DNA from 2 places in the Bradyrhizobium sp. HKCCYLS3013 genome. Region 1 is predicted to be linked to the other one. Evidence: predicted binding sites of a transcription regulator. Region 1 holds the regulator's gene; the other holds the start of a gene.
What was found. The regulator LexA, encoded in region 1, represses DNA repair genes until DNA is damaged. The targets are predictions, from matches to a motif close to TGTTCNNNNTGTGTTCNG.
Positions count from the first base shown of each region.

Region 2: a site for LexA is predicted at 1,882-1,899, ahead of ACQR1F_RS00865 (ribonuclease T2 family protein). Genes of this name have one in related genera too.

Region 1 covers NZ_JBNPTK010000003.1:4,243-8,655, reverse strand. The annotation lists gene ACQR1F_RS06785 (ComEC/Rec2 family competence protein) at 1-999, shown strand, start outside; gene ACQR1F_RS06780 (hypothetical protein) at 1,388-1,828, opposite strand; gene lexA (transcriptional repressor LexA) at 2,119-2,817, opposite strand; gene ACQR1F_RS06770 (molybdopterin molybdotransferase MoeA) at 3,023-4,234, opposite strand.
Region 2 covers NZ_JBNPTK010000001.1:186,018-190,430, forward strand. The annotation lists gene ACQR1F_RS00860 (23S rRNA (adenine(2030)-N(6))-methyltransferase RlmJ) at 141-1,001, opposite strand; gene ACQR1F_RS00865 (ribonuclease T2 family protein) at 1,137-1,841, opposite strand; gene ACQR1F_RS00870 (hypothetical protein) at 1,974-2,432, opposite strand; gene ACQR1F_RS00875 (hypothetical protein) at 2,601-2,906, shown strand; gene ACQR1F_RS00880 (DUF3617 domain-containing protein) at 2,991-3,539, shown strand; gene ACQR1F_RS00885 (NAD(P)H-quinone oxidoreductase) at 3,586-4,413, opposite strand, start outside.

The DNA.
Region 1 (4,413 bases):
GCGACGCCGGACAGCTCCACGACGCAGCGCGTCGCGCTGTGGGGCGGGCGCGAGCTCGCGATGCTGCTGCTGGCCTCGCTGATCGCCGGGCTCGCGACCACGCCCTATGCCGCCTTCCATTTCCATCGCGTGACGCCCTATGGCGTGCTCGCCAATCTCGCGGCGATGCCGGTGGTCTCGGCGCTGGTGATGCCGGCCGGCCTGATGGGCCTGCTGGCGGCGCCGTTCGGCCTGGACGGCATCTGGTGGTCGCTGATGGGCCTCGGCATCGACTGGATGATCGCGGTGACGCGCTGGGTGGCGGCGCTGCCGGGCGCGGTCGGGCGCATCCCGGCCTTCGGCATCGGCCCGCTGATCCTGGCCAGCCTGGGCGTCATCCTGATCGGCCTGCTGCGCACACCGCTGCGCTGGTTGGGCGCCGTGATGCTCTCGGCCGCCACCGTCTGGGCGGCCGCGACGCCGCTGCCCGACGTCCTGGTCGCCGGCGATGGGCGCGCGGTGGCGGTGCGCGGCCGTGACGGACGCCTGCATGTGATGCGCGCCGGCAAGGATGTGTTCGCCACCAAGGAGTGGCTCGCGGCCGACGCCGATGCCCGGCTGCCGGCGGACGCCTCGCTCGCCGATGGCGTCTCCTGCGACGAGGCGGGCTGCGTGGTCGCGATGGCCGACGGCCGCTTCGCCGCCATGACCTTGCGCGCTGAGGCGCTCGCCGACGATTGCGCCCGTGTCGCGCTGATCGTCACCGCGCGCGCCGCGCCGTCATCCTGCGCGGCGGCCGTGATCGATCGCGAGCGGCTGCGGCAGCAGGGCGCCTTGTTGCTGGTGCAGCAGGGCAAAGGCTTCGCCGTGACGCCGGCGCGCGCCGGCGGCACTGACCGCCCATGGTGGCCGGCGCCCGCCGAGGCCGGCGAGTTCGACACGACGCTGACGCCGCGTGCGCCGGCCGCGCGGCTTCAGGACGCGACGCCGCCGGAGACGGAGCAGGGCGAGCAGGATTGAGCGCCCGGGCAGCTCGAACGTGCCGAGATGATACTCGGTGTCGTCTGGTCCATCGAACAGCGAGGGCCCTTCGACCAGCGTGAAAGCAGCGCCCGGATAGCGTTGCCAGATGGCGACGTCATCAGCCGTGACCGTCAGCCATCCGAACGCGAGCATGTAGCGGCCGGGCTCGGTGATCCGTCCGGCCTTGTTCCAATCGATCTTGTTGACCACGGCGGCAAGCTCCCCCGGCAAACAATGCCGGCCGAGGGATGTCGTTCCTATCCGATGCGATGCCGGGGCGTGAGATTCGCCCGAGAGGACTTTGCGCTTGCAGAACCCAAGTTGACCAAGTCTCCCACCGTCGAAAGCGCGCTCACGACCGACAGAAATGCCGACGCGCAGACCCTCAGGTGATGCTGATGCGGCGAATCGGTGTGGCCGGCGACGTCGGCACATCCTCGGCGATGTCCGGGCGACGCTCTGCCGGCTGCTTGCTGACCGGCAATTGCAGCACGGTGACGCGCTGGCCCTCGCAGAGCTGGGTCACCAGCACGTGGCGGCCGTCGGCGAACTCGATCGCGTCGTGATGGCGATCGGGAATGTGCGTCTCGATGCTGTTGAACTTCGCGACGCGCTCGCGGATCGTCCGGGTCCAGAGCCAGCGGCTGTCGTAGCGGACGTCCTCGGCGAAGGCCAACTCGGTGCCGGGCAGCATGCAGACTGCGACGGTCGGCTCGCTCTCCAACGCGAAGCCGCGGGTGGCGGTGCCACGGAAGGTCATCGAGATCAACGTCTCGCCGACCTTGGCGGGACGGGACGCAACCGCATGGAGGCTGTAGTCACACATCGGATCGCTCCTCGTTGAGAGATAGCCGACCCACGCTCCCCCCGGACAGGCGCAGGCCTCTATCAGAGTGGACATCGATGGTGATGTTAGCGCGCGCTTCGCGGCAATTCTGCGCTGATCTGCATCGCGTGTGCCCGCGGCCGATCACAAGCGTTTGAGCATGCCGCGCTGCACATCATGAAGTGCATTCGCGTGTGGCGTATTTTGCTGGCTGCTTCCAGCTTGGCTGGCTTCTCGCTCGGCGGCGACAGCGCGTGCGCCCGCCGCCGATCGACCGATCCCATTCGCGATCAGTACTTGCGGTACAGCCCGACCAGCTTGCCTTGGATCTTCACCCGGTTCGGCGGCAAGATGCGCACCTCGTAGGCGGTGTTGGCCGGCTCCAGCGCGATCGATGCGCCGCGGCGGCGGAAGCGCTTCAAGGTGGCTTCCTCATCGTCGATCAGCGCCACCACGATGTCGCCGGTGTCGGCGGTCTCGTTGCGCTGGATCAGCGCCATGTCGCCGTCGAGGATGCCGGCATCGACCATCGAGTCGCCGCGCACCTCGAGCGCGTAGTGGTCGCCGTTGCCGAGCATGTCGGCAGGTACGCTGATGGTGTGGCTGCGCGTCTGCAGCGCCTCGATCGGGGTACCGGCGGCGATGCGGCCCATCACCGGCACCGCCACGGGGCGCTCGCCATCGTCCAGCGCGGGAGTGCTGGTGCGCACCTTGCCGAGATTGCCCTCGATCACCGACGGCGTGAAGCCGCGACGGTTGCCCGCGGCCTGCGACAGCTCGGGCAGCTTGATCACCTCGATCGCGCGGGCGCGATTCGGCAGCCGGCGGATGAAGCCGCGCTCCTCGAGCGCCGTGATCAGGCGATGAATGCCGGACTTCGAACGCAGATCGAGCGCATCCTTCATCTCGTCGAAGGACGGCGGCACGCCGGCTTCCTTGAGCCGCTCGTTGATGAACCGCAGAAGTTCGTACTGTTTGCGCGTCAGCATCTCGACCTGGTCCCCGGTTTGTTGTCGTCCGAGTCCAGGAGCTGCGCCTTGAGCACAAGCCGGCTGAGAGCGCCCTGGAGTCGGACCGTCATCGCGTCGCCCGCAACATACTAAAAACAAATCATGAACGGACACTATATGTTCGATGTGTGTTCCGCAATCCTAAAAATATGATGAACGGACCGGGCTTTACCGGGGAAGCGGCTCAGTTCGGCAGGCGCAGGATCTCGCACGGGCTGCCGGCAGGCGCCTTCGGCGCAAACGCCGGCCGGATCACCAGCGCCTGCGACAGCGCGAGATTGCCGAGCAGCGACGAATCCTGCTGCGTCACCGGTGTTGCGACCAGGGTGCCGTCGGCGCGCTCCTTGAGCTGCGCCCGCAGATAGTCCTCGCGCGAATCGTTCGCCCCCAACTCGCGGCCGAGCAGGGCGGTCTCGCGCGGCATCACGGCCTCGTCGCGGCCGAGCAGGCGCCGAATCAGCGGCACCATGAACAGGATGGCGCAGACATAGGACGACACCGGATTGCCGGGCAGTCCGATCACCCTGATGTCGCCGAGCCGTCCGTGCATCATCGGCTTGCCCGGCCGCATCGCGATCTTCCAGAACGCCATTTCGACGCCCTCGGCCTCCAGCGCCTGCTTGACCAGGTCGTGATCGCCGACCGAGGCGCCGCCGGTCGTGATCAGGACGTCGGCCTCGGCCGCGCGGGCGCGCCGGATTCCAGCGACCGTCGCCTCCATCGTATCCGCGGCGATGCCGAGATCGATCGGCGTCGCGCCCTCGCTGCGGACCAGCGCCCGCAAGCCGTAGCCGTTGGAATAGACGATCTGCCCCGGGCCGGGCGTCGAGCCCGGCATCACCAGCTCGTCGCCGGTGGCGAGCAGCGCCACCTTCGGCCGCCGCCGCACCGGCAGCGCCGGATGATTCATGCTGGCCGCCAGGGATAGGTCGCGGTCGCTGAGTCGGCGCCCGGCCTTCAGCAGCACCATGCCCTGGTGGAAGTCGACGCCGGCCGGCCGGATGTGCCGGCCTGTGATCGCGGCCTCGGTGATCACGACATGGCCGTCCTCGGCGATCGTGTCCTCCTGGATCACCACCGCGTCGGCGCCTGCGGGGACAACGCCGCCGGTGAAGATCCGCGCCGCCTCGCCGGGCCCGACCACGCGATCGAACGGCCGTCCCGCCGCGACCTCGCCGATCACCTTCAGCCGCGCCTTGGCCTTGGCTGCGTCGGCCGCGCGCACCGCATAGCCATCCATCGCCGACATCGCCTGGGGCGGCTGCGTCCGCAGCGCCGCGAGGTCGCGGGCCAGGATGCGGTGATAGGCCTCGTCCAGCCCGACCATTTCCTCAGCCAGCGGCTCGGTGCCGGCGAGCACCGCGGACAACGCATCGGAGACCGGCATCAGGGCCATGGGATTACCTTCGGACGAAGACGGGCAGATCGACTGAATCGCGTTCTAACCGAACGCGCACGGCGCGGCCAAGGGCCTAACCCCTCTCTGCGTTCCGATCGCCTGAAGGTGTGTCGCCCGGCCCGACGCCTCACGATCGCGCGAGAAACTCTGCAATCATGCCGGGGGGCAGTCGCGAT
Region 2 (4,413 bases), on a different contig from region 1:
GCCGGATCGCCGGATCTTGTTAGGCCTTGATCACCCCGCCGCAACCATTCGCGGAAGCGGAACGTAAAGCCAGTCTTACAATCGGACACAATAATACGGTTCCGCGCCGATTGACTACGGCTTTTCGACCAGTAGCCGTTTCAAGCTTTGGGGAATTCGATTCGGAAGCGCGCCGCGCCGCCCTGGCCGAGCGGCTTCTGCAGTTCCTGCAGGATGAGCTTCAGCTCGTCATGCAATGTCCAGGGCGGGTTGACGATCAGCAGTCCGGTCGAGGTCAGCGCCTCGCCTTCGATCTGCGGTGCAACACTGAACTCGACCCGCAGCACCTTGCCGGTTGGCTTGGCCGCGGCCGCGAGCGCCGCGATGCGATCGCTCAGCTCTTCGGTGGCGCGCCGGCTCTTGGCGGGGTACCACAGCACGTAGATACCAGTGGTCCATTTCGCGAAGGCCGCGGCAAAGCGGTCGGCGAGCCGCTCGAACTCATCCTTCGCCTCGAACGCCGGATCGATCAGCACCACGCCCCGGCGCTCGTTCGGCGGCACGAAGGCGGGCAGGGCGACCCAGCCGTCGAGATCGACGACGCGGGCCTGGGTGTCGCGGCGCAACTGATCGATCAGCTGCTTGCGGGGGATCGGCGCCAGCTCGCACAGGGTCATGCGATCCTGCGGCCGCAGCAGCGCGCGCGCGATCAGCGGCGAGCCGGGATAGGCGACGAGCTCGGCCGTCGGATTGAACGATCGGACAATATCCAGATAGGGCTGGACCAGCGCATAGACCTGATCCGACAGCCGCGCCTGCAGGAGGCGGGCAATGCCGGTGAGGAACTCGCCGCTGCGCGTCGCCTCGTCGCCGGTGAGATCGTAAAGGCCAGCGCCGGCATGGGTGTCGATCACCCGGAACGCAGCGGGCTTCTCCTGGAGGTAGACCAGGATGCGCGTTAGCACGATGTGCTTGATGACGTCGGCGAAGCCGCCGGCGTGAAAGGCGTGTCGGTAGTTCATGCCGTCCGGGTTACGCCGTTCCGCGTCAAAAGGGTACCCCGTCGATGCGCCGGATGCCCTTTCGGAGAGCCGCGGATCAGCGCGGCCCCAAGAGGGCCGCAGGCCGACGCGCGGCGGTCGCCCGATTCGCAGTCGCTAGCCGCCGCGGACCGGCGGCATGTTGACCTCGTCGCGCCGGCAGGCCTGGCGGTCGATCTCATCGCAATTGCGAAACTCGAGGTCCTTCGACAGACAGATCCGGACCTCGCTCAGCCTCGTGCGATTGCAGGTGACGGCAATGCCCGATGTCGTGAGCTTGGGGTTGGCCTTGATGAAGGCCTCCTCGACCGCCGCCGGCGCCACTGTCTTGGCTTCCGCGAGATCGAGAAATTCCGGCGGGATCTTGATGGCGGCTCGCGCCTTGCGGATGGCCTCGAAATAGGCCTTCGCCGACACGCCGGCGCAGGTGCCGTGCTTGTCCCACTCGTTGTAGATCAGGCCCGGCGCCGGCATCAGGTCGAGCATCGAGGTCATGATGTTGCGCGGCAGGCGCGGCGCCGGCTGCTCGCAATATTCAGGGTAGCCGTTCTCGTATTGCGGCCACAGCCCGTGCACGACGAACGAGTAGGGCCGGCCGCTGCACTGTTGGGACCGGCTGCCGCGGCCGCCGCGCTCCTCCGCCTCGGCACAGTACGAGGGCGACCACGACAGCGAGAGAACGTAGAAGTCGAACGCGCCCGGCGCATTCTGGCGCCGGTCCTGCGCCGCGGCGGAGCCAGCCGCGAGCACACCGAGCAAGAGGGCAAAGCAGGCGATCGTTCTGGACAACAGGACGGCAGGTCGGCGCAGGCAATCGAACATGGCATACTCCCCGGACAATGCCAGGAGCCTACCAGCGCGCGGGAACATTTCAAGAACAAAAATGGCTGCCCCGAGGCAGCCATTGGTCAGCTGGCCGCTCGCGCGAGCGGGCGATGCGCCGGGAAAGGCGAATCAGGGCTTGGCGGCGCGGCAGGCCGGATTGAAGGCCCAGTTGCGATCGAGGCCGACGACGCAGAACTCGACGCCCTGGTCATAGCCGGCGAAGCCGCCATCCTCGATGATCGAGAAGTTGACGGTGCGCGCTTTGCCGTCGCTGATCATCACGCTGCCGGTGCAGAAGCGGCGCGGAATATTGTCGGACTGCCAGGGCCGGAAGGCGATCTCATGGACATTGGCGACGCCGGTAATCGTCAGCGAGGAATTCCAGAAGGTGCTCTCCTTGTCCTGGAATCGCGAGACGATGGTCGGAATGGCCGCCTCGCAAGGCGCGACCCGGCCGTCATATTTCGGGCCGGACAGCCAGAAGTTCATCTCGAGCGGGTTGGCCGCCTGGGCCGGCGCGGTCGCGACCGCGAGCAGCGCGCCGCATGCGGCACCGAACGTCTTGAAAGCTGAGCTGAAGTCGCGCATGGGCCGTCCGCAAGGCTGATCCGGGAGCGTGGACCGTGCCGCGGTGGCCACAGGAGGTCAAGTGCAACGCGGCAACACTCCACGATTAGTCCTGTTAACCCGGGGCCGGTGTTCTTTTCTTGACCGCACGGGACCTTTAGAATGGCAGGCCAGATCGAGGAGAATGCAATGCGGACGCTGATGGCCGGATTCGTGAAGACTGCAGGCCTCGTGGCCGCTGGGATGGTTCTGGTTGCCGCGTCCGCCCAGGCCGACGTGGTGCCGCCCTTCAAGGGCAATGACACCGGCGGCATCATCGCCTATCAGCTGGCCCAGACCACGGATGCGCGCCAGCTCGCGGTCGACCATTGCGCCTCCTACGGCAAGGTCGCGAAGTTCGGCGCCGTCGATGCGCGCTACGGCGGCTACGTCTCGTTCTCCTGCCGCTGGGTACCGTACGGCTCGGCGCAGCGGCCGCTGCGGACGCTCTACTGACCTTCCATCAACTGCCGTTCTCCTAATTGCCATCTTTTGGCGGCATTCGCTCTGGCATCGATCAACGAGCCGGAACGGGGGCACATGACCTGCACACGCATCGCAATCGGGCTGTTGGCCTGCTGCCTCCTGGGCGTGACCGCGAGCCATGAGGCTCGGGCCGTCGACCTGCCGGTGCGCAAGGCCGGCCTGTGGGAGCTGAAGATGATCAGATCCGGCGGTCAGCTGCCGGAGGCGACGATCCAGCACTGCACCGACGCGGCCACCGACAAGGAGATGAACAACTTCGCCTCGCCGATGGCGCAGCAGGTCTGCTCCAAGCAGGACATCCAGAAGACCGTGACCGGCTACGTTTCCGATTCGGTCTGCAATTTCGGCGGCATCAATACGACATCGCATGCCGACATCACCGGCGATTTCAACTCGGCCTATACGGTGAAGACGATGTCGCGAGTCACGGGCGGCGCCGCCGGCACCGGGGTGAAGGACACCGCGATGACGATCGAGGCCAGATGGCTCGGCGCCTGCAGGCCCGACCAGAAGCCCGGGGACATCGTGATGCCCGGCGGCATGAAGATGAACGTCAAGGACATGGCCAAGCTGAAGGCCCTGATCCCGGGCGTGAAGCAGTAGGCGGGCGCTCGTTGCGCGTGATGGGCGCAGCGACGTGGATCGTCGCTCATTCGCGGACGCAAAGCACGATCTTCCCGATGTGCCGGCCCGTCTCCATGCGGGCATGCGCAGCGGCCGCCTCGGACAGGCGATAGGTGCTGTCGATGTGCGGCCGAATGGCCGTTCCGAGAAGAGGCCAGATCCGCTGCCGCAGCTCGGTCGCGATGCGCCGCTTGAGATCGAGCGACGTCGACCGCAGGAACGCGCCGGTGATGCTGGCCCGGCGCACCATCAGGCTGCGCAGCGGCACCGCCAGCTCCTTGCCCTGTCCAGCCGAGAGCTGGGCGATCCGTCCGCCCATCGCGAGCGCCGCAAGGTCCTGGGCGATGTGAGCGCCGGCGGAGGTGTCGAGGATGCAGTCGACCCCGCGCGTCCCCGTCGCCGCGCGGATCTGCTCGGCGAGATCGGGATCGGCATAGTCGAACACGGCGCTGCAGCCGAGCCTGAGTGCCAGGGCGCGCTTCTCCGCGGTGCCGGCGGTGGCCATGACGGGATGTCCCAGCGCGCGCAGCAGCTGGATCGCGATCGTGCCGACGCCGCTGCTGCCGCCGTGAATCAGGGTGGTCTCGCCGGGCGCCATGCGCATCAGCTCGAAGAAGTTGAACCAGGTCGTGAACAGCGCCTCGGGCAGGGCGGCGCCCTGGATCCAGTCGAGGCTGCTCGGCAGGTCCAGCGCAAGATGCTGATCGGTGGCGACGTATTGCGCGTAGGAGCCGCCGTCGGTCAGCGCCATCACCGCTTGACCCAGCCGTTCCGGGGAAACGTCGGCGCCGCAGGCCACGATGCGCCCCGAGGCTTCCAATCCCGGTATGGGATTGGGCTCCCGCGACGGCCC